DNA from 3 places in the Noviherbaspirillum saxi genome. Region 2 is predicted to be linked to each of the others. Evidence: predicted binding sites of a transcription regulator. Region 2 holds the regulator's gene; each other region holds the start of a gene.
What was found. Region 2 encodes LexA, which represses DNA repair genes until DNA is damaged. Its sites were predicted from a motif close to ACTGTATNNNNATACAGT; they were not measured.
Positions count from the first base shown of each region.

Region 1: the regulator LexA is predicted to act here: its motif matches at 2,732-2,749, upstream of recA (recombinase RecA).
Region 3: the regulator LexA is predicted to act here: its motif matches at 3,071-3,088, upstream of D3871_RS13490 (DUF4007 family protein).

Region 1 is NZ_QYUO01000001.1:942,665-949,480, reverse strand. It holds gene D3871_RS04590 (DUF2889 domain-containing protein) at 1-577, opposite strand, end outside; gene recX (recombination regulator RecX) at 854-1,315, opposite strand; gene recA (recombinase RecA) at 1,591-2,652, opposite strand; gene D3871_RS04575 (response regulator transcription factor) at 2,893-3,594, shown strand; gene D3871_RS04570 (sensor histidine kinase) at 3,603-5,150, shown strand; gene D3871_RS04565 (DUF4212 domain-containing protein) at 5,150-5,425, shown strand; gene D3871_RS04560 (sodium:solute symporter family protein) at 5,415-6,816, shown strand, end outside.
Region 2 is NZ_QYUO01000001.1:1,511,623-1,518,438, reverse strand. It holds gene D3871_RS07150 (DUF47 domain-containing protein) at 1-240, opposite strand, end outside; gene D3871_RS07145 (replicative DNA helicase) at 310-1,695, opposite strand; gene D3871_RS07140 (MarR family winged helix-turn-helix transcriptional regulator) at 1,946-2,212, shown strand; gene rplI (50S ribosomal protein L9) at 2,484-2,936, opposite strand; gene rpsR (30S ribosomal protein S18) at 2,964-3,248, opposite strand; gene priB (primosomal replication protein N) at 3,269-3,571, opposite strand; gene rpsF (30S ribosomal protein S6) at 3,590-3,958, opposite strand; gene lexA (transcriptional repressor LexA) at 4,254-4,916, shown strand; gene D3871_RS07110 (RNA methyltransferase) at 5,029-5,796, opposite strand; gene D3871_RS07105 (inositol monophosphatase family protein) at 5,921-6,715, shown strand.
Region 3 is NZ_QYUO01000001.1:2,861,416-2,868,231, reverse strand. It holds gene D3871_RS13510 (hypothetical protein) at 1-693, shown strand, start outside; gene D3871_RS13505 (helix-turn-helix transcriptional regulator) at 1,095-1,316, shown strand; one part of gene D3871_RS13500 (IS3 family transposase) at 1,478-2,391, opposite strand; one part of gene D3871_RS13500 (IS3 family transposase) at 2,391-2,664, opposite strand; gene D3871_RS13495 (hypothetical protein) at 2,716-3,054, opposite strand; gene D3871_RS13490 (DUF4007 family protein) at 3,226-4,164, shown strand; gene D3871_RS13485 (ATP-binding protein) at 4,154-6,816, shown strand, end outside.

The DNA.
Region 1 (6,816 bases), 570 kb from region 2:
TTGATTCGGATACTGCCTGTGGTTTTACCGCCCAGCGCGGGTAATACTTCGCGACCGCTTCGCCATCCGTGCGCAAGGCATGGCAGCGGTCTAATTGAAATGGCTTATGAGTCTGGTCGTCCGTGGAAGCGCCGTCGCGGGTGTCGATGACATCGCCGGCAAAAGCCTGAATGGCAGCGGTCGGCAACACTTGCGCCAGCTCCGTGAGATGCGTGCAACCGCTGGTGCCGGACAGCCGCCGTTTGACGCCGTCGCGAAACCCTTTCATCAGGTTCAGGCCAATCAGCTTTTTATAGTCGGGGCCTATGGCGTCGCAATGGCCTGGATACGGTACTGCGTCAGAGACAGCTTCGGCTTCGACCACATTCAGTTGCAAGTCGATGGTGATGCGCAGGTAGAGACTATGGATCGGGTCACCTGCCTGGCGGATGCCTGAGGCAAGCTTGCTGTCTCGTGTCTTGATATCGGAGATATGCGCGTCGAGATCCCACAAGCCATCGTCGCGAGCGAACGCTTCGATCTGGATTGCGCGCGTGTGCTTTAACGCACGGCGGGAAGACGGCGGAGATAAGGGCATAACGACCAATGCCTGTGAAGCGGCTATAAAAATTGCCGCATTTGCGTGTCGCTGTCGCAGTTTCTACGACAGCAGCCGCTCATGCGGCGCTGCAAAAACCACGAAAGTGTAGCACAGGAATTGCGCGAATCGCCATCCTGGTATTTTCAGACGGGAAGAATGCTGGCGAGGGGAAGCTTTTGCACAAATGACAGAACTTCTTGATTATGTCATTCACGCAACGAATATCCAGACCTTGGGTAAAAGGTATATCTTGCACTTACAGGCTTGGAAGGGTTATAGCGTGTCTGCATCTTCTTCAGCGGCACGCATGGCCGCCTGAATCGCAGCATTGGAAAAACCACGTTGCTGCAGAAAGCGCATTTGCTTTGCACGCTCGACCGCATCGGCTGGCGCTTGTTTGAAACGCTTGCTCCACACTTCGCGCGCACGGGAAGCCTCATCTTGCGAAAGGCTGGCTTTGATATCTCCAAGCGCATCGCCGGCAATGCCATGCATTTGGAGCTCGGACAAGATACGGGAATTCCCGAAGCGCGCTACGCGACGATGAATCAGCGATTCGGAAAAACGTGTTTGGGATAGAAATTTGGATGTTTCAAGCCAATCGAGCAAAGCTTCGATGTCGTCGCCATCCTGCGCATAGCGCGCCAGCTTGCGGCCTAGTTCCAGTCGGCTGTGTTCACGTGCGGATAAATACTTCAGAGCCCGCGCCTTCAGGCTCATTTGCAATTTTGCCATGATATATGCGCTAAAAATTCATCGGCTTCCGCAACCTCCGGAAGAAGTGGCCGTTTGGCCCTTGCGGCTCGCGACCCACAAGGATTGCCATTCGTGCCACAGGCTGCTCGATAATGGCATCTGAATGCAGCATAGCACTGCATTCAGGTGCCATTGCTTCGCACGCCAATGAAATATTCCGGCGACAGGCGCGGGCTCTTTCACGTGAAGTAAGCAGTTAAGGATGTGTGGGAGCACCAGGTATGCGCCCTACACAATCACGTCATTGTTGCTGGTTACTCGGAGTCTGATGCGGTAGCAGTTTCGGCTGCAGTTGGGGGCAATTCCCGAACGCCCAGCGATGCACGTACCTTATTTTCAATTTCGCGAGCCAGTTCCGGGTGCTCTTTCAGGTAGTTGCGTGCATTGTCCTTGCCTTGCCCAATCCGTTCGCCGTTATAGCTGTACCAGGCGCCCGATTTTTCGACGATCTTTGCTTCAGAGCCCAGATCCAGGATCTCGCCTTCACGGGAAGTACCTTCTCCGTACAGAATGTCAAAATGCGCTTCCCTGAACGGCGGAGCGACTTTGTTCTTGACTACCTTCACCTTGGTTTCGTTACCAATGACTTCGTCGCCCGACTTGATGGAACCGGTGCGGCGGATATCCAGACGCACGGAGGCGTAAAACTTCAGCGCATTGCCGCCGGTCGTCGTTTCCGGATTACCGAACATCACACCGATCTTCATACGAATCTGGTTGATGAAGATAACGAGGGTATTGGTACGGTTGATGCTGCCTGTCAATTTACGCAGCGCCTGGGACATCAGTCGCGCTTGCAAGCCAGGCAGGGAATCGCCCATGTCGCCTTCGATTTCCGCACGTGGCGTCAATGCCGCTACCGAGTCGACAACAACCAGGTCGACGCTACCGGAGCGCACCAGCGCATCGCAGATTTCCAACGCCTGCTCGCCTGTGTCAGGCTGAGAGATCAGCAACTCAGAGAGATTGACACCCAGTTTTTGGGCATACACCACGTCCAGCGCATGTTCGGCATCGATAAAGGCACAGGTGCCGCCAAGTTTCTGCATCTCTGCAATTGCCTGCAGGGTCAGCGTTGTTTTACCGGAAGATTCCGGACCATAGATTTCAACGACACGGCCACGTGGCAGGCCGCCAACGCCGAGTGCGATATCGAGACCGAGCGAGCCCGTCGAAACCACCTGCACTTCTTCCGCAACGGCGCCGTCCACCATGCGCATCACGGAGCCCTTGCCAAACTGCTTTTCAATCTGCGCAAGCGCTGCCGCAAGAGCCTTGCTTTTTTCGGGATTTTGCGCTGCTTTCTTTTCGTCCATAACAGTGTTCTTTCGACGGTTAAATATTAATGAATAGCGAGTCTCGGATATTGAGGCGCCTTTCAACGTCACAAGGCATACTGTATAAAAAAACAGTGATTGATGCAAGCAGGATTTTCCAATCCCGACAAACTTTATTAAGATGGTAGGCGTGGCTGCCGCCTCCAAGGAATCAGCCGCCTTGCCGACATGGATTAAAGGCAATAGACTTACTTATCTTAGATTGCGGTTCTTTCTATCATGCGCATCCTTCTTGCCGAAGACGACAGTGTACTAGCCGATGGCCTCACTCGCTCCTTGCGGCAATCCGGGTATGCGACCGATTGCGTGAAAAACGGCCTGGAAGCGGATTCCGCACTCTCCACCCAAGATTTCGACTTGCTGATCCTGGATCTTGGCTTGCCGAAAATGCAGGGTCTGGAAGTGCTGCGCCGGCTGCGCGCACGTAATTCACACCTGCCGGTGCTCATTCTTACAGCCGGCGATTCGGTCGAACAGCGGGTAAAGGGACTGGACTTGGGTGCCGATGATTTCATGGCCAAGCCGTTTGCCTTGTCGGAACTCGAAGCACGGGTGCGCGCGCTGACGCGGCGCGGCGCCGGCGGCGGCCCTACGGTCATCAAGCATGGGCCGCTATCCTACGATCAGGTCGGACGTATCGCCTACATGAACGAGCAGATGCTGGACTTGTCGGCCCGCGAACTCGGCCTGCTGGAAGTGCTTTTGCAGCGCACCGGCCGCCTCGTATCGAAGGAACAGCTGGTCGACCACTTGTGCGAGTGGGGCGAAGAGGTCAGCAACAACGCCATCGAAGTGTATGTGCATCGCCTGCGCAAGAAGATCGAATTGGGCGGCGTACGGATCGCGACGGTGCGCGGCCTTGGTTATTGCCTTGAGAAATATTCCGATGCTGCGGCACATGGTGCGCCGGCATCAAGCTGATCCGACTCATGAGCGACACCCCGCGTGAGGATGGCAGCCCGACCGCTTCCGAACTGTCTCCGCTCGCGGCCTATGACGATGTTGCGACCCAACCGGAAGAGCATATACAGCGCTCTCTCTTCGGAGAAATCCTCGACTGGATGCTGGTACCGCTACTGTTGCTGTGGCCGATGAGCATTGCCATCACTTATCTCGTCGCCAAATCGATCGCCAACCATCCTTTCGACCGCGCGCTTGACGACAATGTGATCGTTCTCGCCCAGCAGGTAAAGGAAGTCAACGGCAAAGTGGTGCCGCAATTGCCGGGCCCCGCGCGCGATATCCTGCGCGCCGATGATATCGACAATGTCTTTTTTCAGATTATCGGTCCCAAGGGGGAATTCATCGACGGCGACGATGATCTGCCGCTGCCCGTCGATGAGGAACGACCGCCGACCGGTGCGGTGAAGCTGCGCAACGATACCATGCGCGGCACCGAGGTGCGGGTCGCCTATGTGTATGTCGATCTCAGGCGCTCGCGCAATGCGCCCAAGGCAAGAGAGCCGTATGTGGCACTGGTACAGGTGGCCGAAACGCTGGACAAGCGCGCCCAACTGGCCAATGAAATCATCAAGGGCGTGATCCTGCCGCAGTTCATCATCCTGCCCATCGCTTTGGCCCTGGTGTGGTTCGCACTGTCACGGGGCTTGTCGCCGCTGGCGGAACTGCAGCAACGCATCCGTGCCCGACGGCCGGATGATTTGAGTCCGATCGAATCAGGTCAGGTGCCGGAAGAAATTTCTCCGCTCGTGCGGTCGCTCAACGACTTGCTTGAGCGCCTATCGCAAAGCATAGAAATGCAGAAGCGCTTCATTGCCGACGCTGCGCATCAGATGAAGACGCCTCTGGCCGGCATGCGCATGCAATCCGAGCTGGCGTTGCGCGAAACCCGTCCGGATGAAATCCACCGCTCCCTCGAACAATTATCAAAAAGCTCGGAAACGGCGACACGCCTGGTCAATCAATTGCTGGCCCTGGCACGCGCGGAAAATGAGACACCGGAATCCAAACCGCTCATGCCGCTGGAACTGTCGGAACTGGCGCGCAATGTCGTGCACGATTGGGTGCAGCAATCCTTCACCCAGCGTATCGATCTCGGTTTCGAACAGCCCGGCCACCCGATCATGGTGACGGGGAACGCGGTAATGCTGCGCGAGTTGCTCAGTAATCTGATCGACAATGCGCTGCGGTACACCCCGGCAGGCGGCAGCGTCACGGTACGCGTGCGTGCCAACGTGACCGAAGAGCAGGCGATACTTGAAGTCGAGGACACCGGCCCAGGCATTCCACCGGCCGAGCGCGGCCACGTCTTCGAGCGTTTCTATCGCATCCTGGGCAGCAATGTCGAGGGCAGCGGCCTCGGTTTGTCGATCGTGCGCGAGATCGCCCAGCAGCACGGAGCGACGGTCGAAATCTATAACAACCCGCATTGCCATGATCCCAAGCGTCCGGGCAGCCTGTTCCGCGTCATCCTGCGCATGGAACAGCGGCCCGACTTCATCGAGGATATCGGCTGATGGATGCCCAGACCGTCTTGTATCGCCGCGCCCTGTATTGGCGCCGCGTGCGGCGTTTTACCGGCGTGCTGATTGCGATATGGTTTTCGATGACGTTCGGGTTGACTTTCTTCGCGCGCGAACTATCCGGCTTTACCATCCTGGGCTGGCCATTTTCCTTTTATATGGCAGGCCAGGGCTTGACGGTGTTGTACCTAGTGATTGTCGCCGTTTATATGCAACACATGAGCCGCCTCGACCGGCTGCTTGACGATGAGCCTGCCGATGCCGAATAAATCGTTTTCACGCCGCCTCTCTATCTATTACAGCTGGTACACGCTCGGCTTCATCGTATTCCTGATCGCCTTGGCCATCCTCGAGAAAGAAGGGTTTCCGCGTGCGTGGATAGGCTACATGTTCATGTTCTCGACCATCGTGCTGTATGCCGGGATCGGGGTGATCAGCCGCACCTCGGATGTTTCCGAATACTATGTGGCGGGAAGACGCGTGCCGCCATTATTCAATGGCATGGCAACCGCCGCAGACTGGATGTCGGCAGCCAGCTTCATCAGTCTGGCGGGCGGCCTGTACGTCATGGGTTTCGACGGGCTGGCGTACATCCTGGGCTGGACCGGCGGCTATTGTCTGGTGGCGCTGTTGATTGCCCCCTTCCTCAACAAGTTCGGGCAATACACCATTCCGGACTTTCTCGCGGCGCGTTACACCGGGCGCTATAGCGGCAATATCGTGCGCGTGCTTGCAGTCATTGCAACCGTGGTAGTGTCGTTTACCTATGTGGTTGCGCAAATCTATGGTGTCGGCCTGATTACTTCGCGCTTTACCGGGGTCGATTTTTCGGTGGGCATCTTCCTCGGCCTGGCGAGTATCCTGGTGTGCTCCTTTCTGGGTGGCATGCGGGCGATCACATGGACCCAGGTCGCGCAGTACATCATCATCATCATTGCCTACATGATTCCGGTGATGTGGCTGTCGGTCAAGCATACCAACGTCCCGATTCCGCAGTTGGCCTATGGCTCCGCGCTTTCCAAGCTCAGCGAACGCGAAAAGGAACTCAACAGCGACCCGATGGAACAGCAGGTGCGCGATATCTTCCGTCAACGCGCGGCCGAATATGACAATCGCCTGAAGAACCTGCCCAAATCATGGGAAGACGGCCTGGTCGACATGCAGCACCATGTCGAGGATCTCAAGCGCAGCAATGCGTCGCTGATCGAAATAAAGGCCGCCGGCAGAACGCTGGCGGCGTATCCCCGTGATGTGGCCGAGGCCGAACGCAAATGGCGCGAAGCAAAGGCCTACAACTTGGCGCGCTCGGAACCAGTGGTCGCCCATGAAACGCCCTTTCCCGGAAAGACCCAGAAAGCATCCGATACCAAGCGCAACAACTTCCTGGCGCTGGTCCTGTGCCTGATGATGGGAACGGCCGCCCTGCCCCATATTCTGGTGCGTTTCTATACGACGCCCACGGTGCGGCAGGCACGAAAATCGGTATTCTGGACGCTGTTCTTCATCATGCTGCTGTACATCACGGTGCCGGCGCTGGCGGTGCTGGTGAAATACGATATCTACACTTCGCTGGTTGGCACTCCCTTCTCCAAACTGCCGTCCTGGGTGTCCTACTGGGCGAGCGTGGACAAGATCAATCCGCTTGTCACCATCACCGACA
Region 2 (6,816 bases):
CTTGTGGATGTCATCGCGATCGAGCGGTGTGATGAAGGTTTTGTGCAGCATATCCAGCGTCTGATGCGTTACCTTGTCGGCCTGCTTCTCGATGCCCTCGATCGCGTGCACACGGTTTTCCAGGTCATCGAAGTTGGTCATCAGGGCAACCATTTCTTTTGCGCCCTTCACACACAACTCGCCATGCTGGATAAACAGCTCGAAGAACTTGCCCTCATTGGGCATCAATCGACCAAACATAATGCACTCTCAAAAAGTTAAATTGGTTAATTCGTCACGGCTGCCCTCTTCGGACAGCCCCCGATGTCTTTACTCGTTGTCGAACACCGCGTTTCCGCCGGTGAAGTTATCGAATTTGGTGTACTCGCCCAGGAAGGTAAGACGCACGGAGCCGATCGGACCATTACGCTGCTTGCCGATGATGATTTCGGCAGTTCCTTTGTCGGGAGAATCAGGGTTGTAAACCTGGTCACGGTAGATGAACAGAATGACGTCGGCATCCTGTTCAATAGCACCGGATTCGCGCAAATCCGACATGACGGGCCGTTTGTTCGGCCGCTGTTCGAGTGATCGGTTGAGCTGAGAAAGGGCAATGACCGGACAATTGAGTTCTTTCGCCAACCCTTTGAGGTTTCGTGAAATTTCGGAAATTTCGGTAGCGCGGTTCTCACCGGGAGAACTTGCGGACATCAGCTGCAGGTAGTCGATGATGATCAGGCCCAGCTTGCCGCACTGGCGCGCGAGACGGCGCGAGCGCGCACGCAACTCGATGGAACTCAAGGCCGGCGTTTCGTCGATGTAGATCTGCACCTCATTCATCTTCTGAATCGCATGTGTAAGGCGCGGCCAATCCTCGTCATTCAGACGGCCCGTGCGCAGGCGGTGCTGGTCGAGCCGTCCGACGGAGCCGAGCATACGCATTGCGAGCTGCGTCCCACCCATTTCCATGGAAAATATGGCGACCGGCAAGCCGCTTTCGATCGCGACGTTCTCGCCGATATTGATCGAGAACGCGGTCTTACCCATCGACGGGCGCCCTGCCACGATGATCAGATCTCCCGGCTGCAGGCCGGAAGTCATGCGGTCGAGATCCACGAACCCGGTCGGGACGCCGGTAATGTCATTCTGATTGTCGCGGTTGTACAGCTCGTCGATACGTTCGACCACTTGGGTCAGCAATGGCTGGATTTCCAGGAACCCTTGCGCGCCGCGAGCACCCTCTTCCGCGATCGCAAAGATTTTCGATTCGGCCTCATCGAGAAGCTGCTTTACTTCCTTGCCTTGCGGATTGAAGGCCTGTCCGGAAATCTCATCGGACACGGTGATGAGTTTTCGCAGCACGCCACGATCACGCACAATTTCCGCATAGCGACGAATATTTGCAGCCGATGGCGTGTTTTGGGCAAGCGCATTCAGATAGGTCAGGCCGCCGACTTCTTCGGCCTTGCCACTGCCGCCCAATGCTTCGAAAACCGTAATGACGTCTGCCGGTCTGGTGGCATTGATCAGTTTGACGATGTGCTGAAAGATGATGCGGTGGTCATACCGGTAAAAATCATCTTCGTGCACGAAATCTGCAATGCGATCCCATGCCGCATTATCAAGCAGCAAACCGCCCAATACGGACTGTTCAGCTTCAATCGAATGTGGAGGAACGCGGAGCGCATCCAGTTGAGGATCGGAGCGTGTATTCATGGCGCGAATTATACCTTTTCGCCCGTGCACCACGCGCGCCCGTCCGGGAATATTACAGTGGTGTGACGACTTTAGCGACGCTAGTTCCTTGGCTTAGCGTCGACTGCCTTGACATTTACTGCCGAGACACCTGTATTGCCGATATTATTTGTTTCCATAACAACATCATATACCAACGATATAGCCTGGAAACCCATTCATCGATCGAGAGTATCGGCTATCTGCTTGACGGGCGGGAGGGCAGCTGTCGTTGACCAAAGATCGTCGGCTGGCCGAATTCGATATTACTCATGCCCAGGTCGCCATCTTCATGAAACTGCTATATGGAAAGTCCAACGCTGCATCCGATCTTGCACGTGAACTCGCAACCGATACCGGAGCATGGACTCGTTCATTTGACCGGCTTGAAGACAAGGGCTTTATCGAGTGTGCACGCAGCACCGTCGACCGCCCCATGATTGATGTCGCCTTGACCGAGAAAGAACATCGCAGACCAGATGATTCAGGTAACCGTTGATGCGTTGAATCATCACCTGAAAGGATTCACTGACGCGGAGGTTACACAGTTCAAGGGTTTTCTATGTCGTATGATCACAAATGCCTGATTAGCGCATGACGAACTCTGCACGCATAAGTCCCCTATTCGATAAAACCTTCGATAAATCAGACTGAGACGCCATGAAATAAAACGCCATCAAAGACTGCGCCATACGCAGTGCACGCCGAAGAGGACGAGCGCAATAAAAAAGCCGGCTTGCGCCGGCTTTTTTATTGAATGCCAAAACTGCTTAGGCTTGCTCGCCAACCACAGCAATCGTGATGTCGACCACGACGTCGGTATGCAGTGCGACCGCGATAGTGTGATCGCCAACGACCTTCAGTGGGCCTTGCGGCATGCGGATCTGCGCCTTCTCGACCGGGAAACCTTGCTTGGATACCGCGGCAGCGATATCGGCATTGGTTACGGAACCGAACAGACGGCCATCAACGCCAGCCTTTTGAGCGATCCGAACAGTCGTACCGTTCAGCTTTTCACCTTGAGCCTGAGCTGCTGCCAGCTTTTCGCCAGCTGCTTTTTCCAGGTCTGCACGCTTTGCTTCAAATTCTGCAACTGCAGTAGCTGTAGCACGACGTGCCTTGCGCTGGGGAATCAGGAAGTTACGAGCGTAACCGTCCTTCACGCGTACGACTTCACCCATATTGCCGAGATTAACGACTTTTTCCAACAGAATGACTTGCATGTTTTTCTCCTATTCTTCAGTCGTCAATTAGGCGTTGTGCAGATCGGTGTAAGGCAGCAACGCGAGATAGCGTGCGCGCTTGATCGCAGTGTCAACTTGACGCTGGTAGTGTGCTTTTGTACCGGTCAGACGTGCCGGCATGATCTTGCCATTTTCCTGAACGAAATCCTTCAGGGTGTCCACGTCCTTATAGTCAACTTGCTCAACGCCGGCGGCGGTGAAGCGGCAGAATTTCTTGCGCTTGAACAGAGGATTCTGCTGCTGACGCTTGTTCTTGAGTTTGCTTTTATCGAATTTTTTACCGAATGCCATGTTTGGCTCCTGTACTGTATCTAGTGATCTGGTGAATAAGCTTCGAAATCCGTGATATGGAATACGAGGCCTTTGCTATTGCGATTCTTACGTGCGAGGAAACCAGTGAATACCATGGTCTCACCTAGCTCCGCCTTGTTAAGCCTTCCTGAAATTTCACCTGCGGCAACCGCAGAAATTTCAAACTCAACCTGGCGCGGGAGACCCGCTTCCACCTGTCCGGAGGCGTGCAGCAATTTTGCCGACACGATCGGTATGCCCGCCGGCGTGTAGCGCAACACTTCGCGCTCGGCAATGGCCGCTATCAGGCGTAGCTGGTTCACTCTCCTCGACTGACAGAATTACGCAGCGGCTGCTTCGGAACGCTGAGTCTTCGCAGCATCTTCCTTCTGCACAGCCTTCATCATCGGCGACGGCGCAGTTTCAGCCTTCTTCATCTTGACAGTCAGGTGGCGCAGGACAGCATCGTTAAACTTGAAGCCGGTTTCGATTTCAGCCAGAGTTTCATTGTCGCACTCGATGTTCATGCAGACATAGTGGGCCTTGGCCAACTTCTGGATCATGTAAGCCATCTGGCGACGACCCCAGTCTTCAACGCGGTGCACTTTGCCGTTACGAGCAGTTACGATGCCCTTGTAACGTTCGATCATTGCAGGAACCTGCTCGCTTTGATCGGGATGGACAATAAATACGATTTCATAATGACGCATGTAATCTCCTTTTGGACGGATTTAAAAATCGCCCACCTCGGCGTCAAGACGAGTGTGGGAAGAGGAAAGCCCGCTATCATAACCTGCGAACAGGTAAAACTCAATCATTTCAAGCGCTTAATGCTGATCACTTGGCGCGCGCGTAAAAATCGCAAAACTTCCCTTGCAATCATTTAAGGGCTGTATAAAAATACAGCCTGTCTATATCAACAGCATGGCTTAAGGAAGCGCTAACGCTGAAAGATGATCTTCAGTCAATATGCCTTTCTCTTTGCCAGATTCCTCGATTGCGAACATGCTTAAACTCACTGCACGCCAGGAACAGATCCTGAACCTGATTAGGGAGGCGATCGAAAATACCGGCTTCCCCCCTACCCGAGCCGAAATTGCCACTGAATTGGGCTTCAAATCCGCCAATGCTGCAGAGGAACATCTACAGGCGCTGGCACGCAAGGGGGCAATAGAAATTTCGCCTGGTACCTCACGGGGAATTCGCCTGCGGGACATCCATGGAGAAACGACAAGCCTATTTGGTGGACGCCAAATGCCGCTTCCACATCCCTCGCTGATGCAGCTTAGTCTTCCACTGGTCGGACGCGTGGCCGCAGGTTCGCCTATACTTGCTCAGGAGCATATCGAGGCAAGCTACAGCGTCGATCCTTCTCTGTTTTCGGCCAAACCGGATTTCCTGCTCAAAGTACGCGGTTTGTCCATGCGCGATGCCGGCATTATGGACGGCGATCTACTTGCGGTGAAAAAAGTCGACAGCGCAAAAAATGGACAAATTGTGGTGGCCCGCCTTGGCGATGAAGTAACGGTTAAACGTTACAAGAAAAGCGGTTCCGTCATTGAGCTGCTGCCCGAGAATCCGGATTTCGAACCGATCCGTGTCGATTCCAGCCAGGAAAATTTTGCTTTGGAAGGTTTGGCTGTTGGCCTGCTCCGAGCTTGGGCTTGAACATTCAATGATTGCGAACTATACCTGATTGCAATTTAGGTTGCCATCAGGTATTTAATTTAATATGCCTTGCCTTCTTGGCCCATGTCGGGTCCGCAGGTTAGCAAGTTATTTATTTAGATAGCTTTGTTACCTTGGCGAGCACGTGACGTGCAATTCCTCTCACGATATTCACTTCCTCGGTCTCGAGTTGAGTGCGCGAAAATAACCTTCGCAGACGAGACATGAGCTTCTTTGGATTAGTCGGATCGAGAAATTCAACCGCCACCAAGGCTTCTTCCAGGTGTGCGTACATGCCGTCGATCTGCGCCATGCTGGCGGGATCTCCTTGAAATCCGATTACCGATTGGGCAACATTGTCGCCGCCCTGTGCTTGCCTGGCCTCATATGCAAGAATTTGTACTGCCTGCGCAAGATTCAAGGAAGAATAATCAGGATTGGCGGGGATATTGATCAAGACATTGCATTTCTCGATGATCTGATTCGGCAATCCATAGCGCTCGCTGCCAAAAACCAATGCCGCGTTGAGTGTCACATCACCGTACAAAGCAGACGCCAATGTCCGTGGCGTCATCACCGGCGGCGAATACTCGCGCAGTCGCGCACTCAAGGCAGCAGCGAAGTTACACCCTAGTAGCGCTTCTTCAATTGTATCAACGACTTTCGCTGCGGCAAGAACATCTTGCGCACCGCTGGCGAAGGCGATCGCTTCTTCCTGTTGCAAGGCATCCGGAAAGCGCGGATTGACCAGCACAAGTTGCGAAAAACCCATGGTTTTCATGGCGCGCGCGACGGCACCTATATTGCCAGGATGACTGGTATCGACCAGTACAAAACGAAGGCGGCCGAAAAGAGAAGTGTTGGTTTGTGGCTGGTTCATTTAAAATAGCGACCTTACGCGGCGCGTGAATTTTTCAATGCACGAACGACCGCATCGCTCATTAATTCTTCAATGTGGTTCCGGACGCGGTAGGCGGCGGTACCGCAATTCTAACGGAACCTCTATGCATCCCATGCTCAATACGGCGGTAAAGGCTGCCCGCCGCGCCGCTTCGATCATCAACAGGGCCTCTTTCGACATCGACCGCATCAAGGTCACCGAGAAAGGCCATAACGATTTCGTGACGGAAGTCGATCAAGCCGCCGAGCAGGCCATCATCGAGGTGTTAAAAACCGCCTATCCCGACCACGCCATTCTTGCCGAGGAATCCGGTCCGTCACAAAACCTGCATGACGAAAACGACAATGTCTGGATCATCGATCCTATCGACGGCACCACCAACTTCATCCACGGCTTTCCGCAATACTGCGTATCGATCGCGCTTCAGCAGCGCGGCCAGATCACCCAGGCGGTTGTATACGATCCTAACCGTAACGACCTGTTCACCGCTAGCAAAGGCGCCGGTGCCTATCTCAATGAAAAGCGAATCCGCGTCGGTCGTCGTGACAAGATGGCTGATGCCTTGATCGGCACAGGCTTTCCATTCCGCGAGGGCGCAGGTCTGGACGAATACATGCAGATGTTCAAAATCATGACGGAAAAATGTGCCGGATTACGCCGCCCCGGTGCGGCCGCATTGGACCTCGCGTATGTCGCTGCCGGCCGGCTCGATGGTTTTTTTGAAAAAGGCCTGCAAACCTGGGATATGGCTGCAGGATCATTGCTGATTACCGAAGCCGGCGGCATCGTCGGCAACTTTGCCGGCGAGTCCGATTACCTGTATAAAGGCAATGTACTTGCCGGATCCCCCAAGATCTTTGCCCAGATGGTTCACCTGTTGTCGCCATTCGCGAAATAGGTTTTCCCCCTGATTCTTCGAGGCGTAACTTCATGACGTCATGCAGTTACGCACGCTGCGCCTCTCCAGTCTTCGCGCCGCTGTCCCCGCGACCTCTCCTC
Region 3 (6,816 bases), 1.3 Mb from region 2:
GTGGTCGACAGCGTCGAGCAGGACATCCGGAAACGCATCGACCAGTGCATGGATCAGGCGAAGCGGGAAATCGCGGCAGCAAAGAAGCTGTGCGAGGACAACGGCGTCGTGCGATCGGTCGAATATGCGGACGAGCCGATCGTGGTCAGCGCACACGTGATCTCAAGCGACGAACTGCGTTATCTGAAGCTCGTGCTGAAGATCGATCAACTGATGGTGATGCTGGAAACGCTGGCGGCCGTCAATCTCATCAGCGGCAATACGGCCGACCGGCGCAAGAAGCATTTCAAGCGTGCCGTTCTGCAGATTGCCGGTACGGTGCTGGCATGGGAGACGGAGCGCAAAGCGGTACGTACCGCGCGGGATTACGCCAGGTGGCCGAGCAGTTTGCGGCGACGCAGTCGCGACACGTCAGATGACAGTCAGCGAGGCCTTTTGGCGGACGGCTCGATCTTGTCAGCGACGGGGGCGCGACAACTGGATGGACTTACCACCCCGGAGGCCGGCTTGCCGCGCATTTCTCGCCAGAGTCTCGGGGAGCTGGTGTCCCCTCCGCCAAATGCGGTAAAGCCAGCCCGTGAAAACACCCGCCGAATGGCATCCGTTGTCAACCCTGTTGGCACGAGCTGGTCCCGAGAGGCGAGAGCCGTAGCACAGGGAAGGCCAGATCCCCGTGCAGAGACGAAGAAATGACAGGCACGTTCAGCGTGCGATTGTCATACGGGCGTCCTCTGTTCGCGTATCGGAACAGGCATCACGGATGCCTCGCACAGTATCGCGTTCGGCGCTATGTGTATTTTTCAGGCCAACGCAGCTGACGATCGGCATTGTTGTGCCGCATTCATGCATTTGAACTGGCGTTCGCGTTCCGAGACAGTCGCCGCCTGTGCCATCTGTTTCCAATTCTGAGAAACGGCCCGCAGACGCGTTGCGCCGTGCATCCTGGTGTCTTGAGGAACGTTCTATACGGCAGAAACGCATCCCTTTTTGAAAGGCGTTGGCGTGCGGTTACAAGCGCTTTGCGGCAAGCGACGTGCGCCCTTGATATCGCAATTCATTCATTTAATTTAATTTGAAATCGAAAGGAGAAAAACATGGAAACTGAATCGGCGTCACGGCAGGAAATCCGCTTCATGCGATTGCCGGAGGTACTGGCACTGAGCGGGAAGTCCAGAAGCAGTATCTATGCGGCGATCAAGAAGGGGGAGTTCCCGGCGCCGGTGAAATTGTCGACTCGCTCGTCTGCATGGATACGCAGCGAGATCGCGGCGTGGGCGGAGTCGCGCGTGAAGGCGAGCCGTGTCGAAAAAAGATGAAGTCGTGAAATGCGCGCACATCCTGCCTATCCATACAGGATGCGCGCGCACGGTTATCACCGCTACCCAAGCGGGTCGCCGACTCGTCATTCGACGCCAATGAATGCGCCAGAATGCCCAACGCGGTGATCATTTGGGACGGCTTGTCGATATTGTAGTGGTCAAGTAATTTCAGACACCAAGATAGGTGGTGTTGTTGCCCTTGTCCGCTCGTAGGCGACGGGCGACAGATAACCCAAAGTTGAGTGCAATCGGACACCGTTGTAGAAGCTGACGATGTACTCGGTGATGTCGCGTTGGGCCTCGCCGTGATTCGCATAGTCGCGCTGCCAAACGCGCTCCATTTTCAAATTCAAAAAGAAGCGTTCCATCACGGCGTTGTCCCAACAATTGCCCTTGCGGCTCATGCTGCAGCGGATGCCGTGCCGACCGAGCAAGGCCTGATATTCCAGACTGGCATATTGGCTGCCACGATCTGAATGCAGCAGCAATCCGGGCGGCGGCTTGCGCTGCTGCAGGGCCATGCGTAGAGCGGCAGCGACCAACTCGGTTGGCATGGTCGGTGCCATGGCCCAGCCGATGATCTTGCGTGAGAACAGATCCATGACTGCCGCCAGATAGAGCCAGCCCTGCCGGGTTCGCACATAGGTAATATCCGAAGTCCAGGCTTGATTCGGCGCCGCCACATCGAACTGACGATCCAGCAGATTTTCCGCTACCGGCAAGTCGTGCTTGCTGTCAGTGGTGTGGACGAACTTGCGCTTCCACACCGGGCGCAACGCTGCTTCACTCATCAAGCGCCGCACCCGATAACGACCAAGCGTGCGTCCCTGCGCCTGTAAGGCGCTTACCAGCCGCCGGCTGCCATCGGCTTGCCCGCTGGCCGCAAAGACCGCTTTGAGCTCAACCGTCGCCACGACATCAGTCTGGCGTGGCCCACGCTGCCGATGCTGATAGTAACCAGCGCGGCTGACTTCCAATATCCGGCATGCGTGCGTCACAGGGATGGCCTTCTGTTGCAATTGCTGAATGAGCCGGTAAGTCATTTCAGTTCGCGGGCAAAGAAGGCCGAAGCCTTTTTTAAAATATCGTTATCCATGCGCAGCTGCCGATTCTCGGCTTCCAGCTGCCGGATTCGTTGCTGCTCGGCCGTCAGCGGCTTGCCTATGCCCGATTGCCCGTTCAATTCCGTTTCGTATTGCCTGATCCAGCGCCGGACCGCTGTCTCTCCCAGATCCATCGTGCGACACACATCGCACACGCTCACCCCTTGATCCTTCACCATCCGCACCACTTCCAGTTTGAAACTGGTGTCGAATTCCCTGCGTTTCTTGCGATTCTTCGTCATCAAAAACTCCTCATAAGTGAAATGATCCACTTATCGAGGTGTCTGCGCAAATTAGACCACTACAGAGCGCACCTTCCAATATTCGATAATCTCTGCGTCGATCTGCTTTGCGTCAGGAATATAGACTTCATTTCCGTTCTGATCCGTCCCAGATGACGTCGGTCCGAAATATGAGTCCCAAGGACCTCGATCTGCGGGCGTAGTTGGGTGGAAGCGGTGGGCGATGATCTCGGCAATGCAGCCGCGCCGCTCTTCATCGGTCAGATTGGCGGTGTTTGACGCTAGTGCATCAAGTTCGGAGGAAAAGGAATGGCCATCCAACCACGAACGTGGCGCGGCTTCAATCTCCGACAACCGATTGCTTAGGGCTGGTAGAAGCAAAATGCTCATTTTTATCAACTATAGAGCTGTATGGGTGTACAGTATCTTAAAAATGAGCAAAAAGGCTCATTTCCCTGGGTAAAACTGCAACAAAACGGGTTTCTCCTCTAGCTGACCATCGGTCAAGCTGGTAGACTTCACCAGTTGAAACGCTTACTAACTGGCAGAAGTCTCCAGTCTATGACAATAATTCGATTCCCTGCCGATATCGAGCCCGTATTCTCTGGGCACGAAACTTTTCCGCTGCGGCAACTTTGGTTGCGCAAGGCATTCTCCCAAATTGAACCATATCCGGAGTACGCCCCGAAGGGTGTGTTCGCCGACGACGAGGCTATCCAACGTTTCGGCGTCGGTAAAAACATGGTGTCGTCGATCAAACATTGGGCACTCGCATGCGATGTGATTCGCAAGGCGGGCAAGGATGGCTTTACCCGCGGAGAGATCGGCGACCTTCTCTTTGGCGTGCGCGGTTGCGACCCGTATCTCGAACGTGAGGCGACCATATGGCTTGTTCATTGGATGCTTGCCGGCAGGGCGGCACGTTCGGCCACTTGGTATGTCGTTTTTAACTATTTGCAGGGTCAGTCCTTCCGCTCGGCCGACGTAGTGGCATTAATAGACGAGTATGCGGAGGCGAATAAAGCGGTCCGTTCGAATACGACGCTCGCCCGAGATGTCGAGGTATGCCTCCGCAGCTACACCTCCGTTGCGTTGAAAAACGCGACAGAGGATAGCGCGGAGCCGTTACTTTCCGACCTGGGTCTGCTCTCCATGAGTGCGAAAGACACCTATCATTTTCATCGTGGGCCGCAATATTCCCTTCCAGACGAGGTGTTTGCGTTCGCACTCCTCGATTTTTGGAGCCGCTGGGAGGCCGCGGCGAAAAACACGCAATCGACACTATCGTTCAATTCGATTGCCCATGACTACGGTTCACCTGGGCGGGTCTTCAAACTGGACGAAGATTCCGTAGGCGATCGACTGTCGCGAATTTTCGATGTTACCCGCGCCTATCTGGAGTGGACTGATTCAGCTGGCATTCGCCAAGTCAGCCGCGTCGGCAAGGAGCCGATGAAAGAAAAGATGAAAGAAATATTGCGGAGGGCTTATGGTCGATAAGCTTTCAGATCACATTGACGTCAATCGGCAGTTTTTGCGGTCGATTCGATTGGACGCCGATTTCGGGCGTGTCGATGCAATGCAGGGATACATTTTGCAGCCCTCGGCACAAACCGTCCTGGAAACGACCGCGAATCATTTGGTCAATACGCAGCAGAGGGCTTTTACTTGGACCGGTCCGTACGGCGGAGGTAAATCTTCGTTGGCGCTTGCCTTAGCCTCTATTGCAGGCGGAGACGCACCGGTTCGGAAGGCGGCACGCTCGGCGCTCGCCATCGGCGCCGGCGACGGCATACAAAAGTTTTTTGGCGGCAGAAAGCCTTGGGCAGTGTTGCCCGTCGTCGGCAAGCGTACCTCGATCATTGATGAAATTGGTTCTGCCATTGATTCTCGCCTTCGTGGCACACGCGGGCGTAAGCCCCAAACGGATGGGCGGCGTGACGTAGTGGCCGAATTGGTACGCGCGGCCGAAACACGCGATGACGTAGGCGGCGTCCTTTTAATTGTCGACGAGCTGGGCAAATTCCTGGAATACGCTGCTCAAACTGGCGAAGATATCGGCTTCTATCAAGAGCTTGCGGAGGCGGCGAGCCGTTGCAAAGGCAACTTGGTCGTCATCGGCATCCTCCATCAGTCGTTTGAGCAATATGCCTCACGCCTTGGCCAAGCAACGCAGCAAGAGTGGGCAAAGGTGCAAGGACGGTACGTCGATATCCCACTGGTGGCGGGCTCCGACGAGATGGTGTCCCTCATTGGGCGCGCATTGCAAGTCAACTTGGATCATCAGCGCACGTCGTCCAAAGTTGCCGAGCGTGTGGCAAAGGTCATTCGCAAACGCCGACCAAGCGCTGCTTCGGATATCAAGGATCTGCTCGACGCCTGTTGGCCTCTGCATCCCGTCACTGCGGCAATGCTCGGCCCGGCCTCCAAAAAACGCTTCGGGCAAAACGAGCGTAGCGTTTTTAGCTTCTTGGCGTCTGCGGAGCCCCTAGGCTTCACCGAAGTGATTCGCGGTCTTGACGCAAGTCCGGCGAGCTACTATTGGCCGCATCAATTCTGGGACTATCTGCGGGCCAATTTTGAGCCTGCGATTGCGGCCTCACCCGACGGCCATCGCTGGGCAATCTGCGCTGAGGCCATTGAACGTGCAGAGGCAAGGTTCTCGTGCCTGCATGTCGAGCTGGTAAAAACGGTCGGGCTGATCGAGATTCTGCGCAATGGTTCAGGGTTGGCTGCCGAGAAAGATCTTCTCGTGGCTTGCGTCAACTCGTCCGACCAAAAGTCGATCGAACAGGCTTTCAACGAACTCACATCTGCATCGATTCTCATCTACCGCAAGCATCTGGAGGCGTATGGCGTCTACGCGGGCAGCGATTTTGACATTGAGGCGGCGGTTCGTGACGCCAAAACACAACTAGGCGCGATAGACCTGTCGAGGATGAGCGACCTGGTCGATCTTGGGCCTGTTACGGCTCGCCGTCACTATTGGAATACCGGCGCCATGCGGTGGTTCTCGCGGAATATTATCCACGAGACACAGGTCGAATCCTACCTAACTAAATTCGCCCCAAGACGAAGCCAGTGCGGAGAATTCCTTCTCGTACTGGCACAACGCGACCTGCATGTAGACGCAGACGCACGTCTAAAAATGACCAAGAAATTGGCAAAGATCGCACAAGGTCGAGGACTGCTAGTAGGCGCCCCGACGAACGCTGATCGAATCGAGGATTTAGTCGGCGAACTTGCGGCTCTGGAATATGTTCGGAAGAATAGTCAGCAACTCGACGGCGATGATATCGCGATGCGCGAGATTGCCTCTAGGACCCAAGCCACACGTTCCATGCTGTCGGACGAACTGCGCGAGGCGTTTCATAGCGCGACTTGGTCCTACGCACACGATGGACACGTTAGGACGCACACTAGTGCCGAAGGGCTTTCCCACTTGGCCTCGGAGATAGCGGACGACATTTTTACCAACTCGCCTATTGTCCATAGTGAGTTGATCAACCGCGATGAACTCTCCAGCAATGCCGCAAAAGCGCAACGCGAGCTGCTGCATGCGATGCTCAATAATGTGAGCCAGGAAAATTTGGGCTACTCCTCATTCTCTGCGGATGCTGGCCTGTACCACACTGTTGTTCGTGCATTGGGCCTGCATCGGGAGAAAAAAGGCGCCTGGCGATTTACGGAGCCAGGTGGGAACGTGAGAAGCGCTTCCATGGCGCCCGTTTGGGAGGCGGCACGAGAATTGTTCGCAAACTCAGAAGACATCGTAAGCCTTTCCGATCTCTACAAAGTCTGGCAAGCTCCCCCGCTGGGAGTAAAGGCGGGTCTGCTTCCGATCTTCGCCCTGGCGTACTTCTTGGTGAATCGCAATCACCTCGCTTTATACATTGAGCGCATGTTCACGCCAGAGGTAACAGACGCTCACATTGACGAGTGGCTGCAAGATCCAAAGCGTATCGGCTGGCGTTTTGTCCGTATTGAGGCGAGCGAAAAGAAAATGCTGGAGGCACTATCCGCGGCGCTAAGCGCTCGGTTGGGTTCGCCGGTAGCCCCTGATGCGCTTGATTCAGCGCGTGCTTTGGTGGCACTCGTCTTTGCGCTGCCTTCATGGGCACGCCGAACTACCCTCTTGTCAAAGGAGGCTCA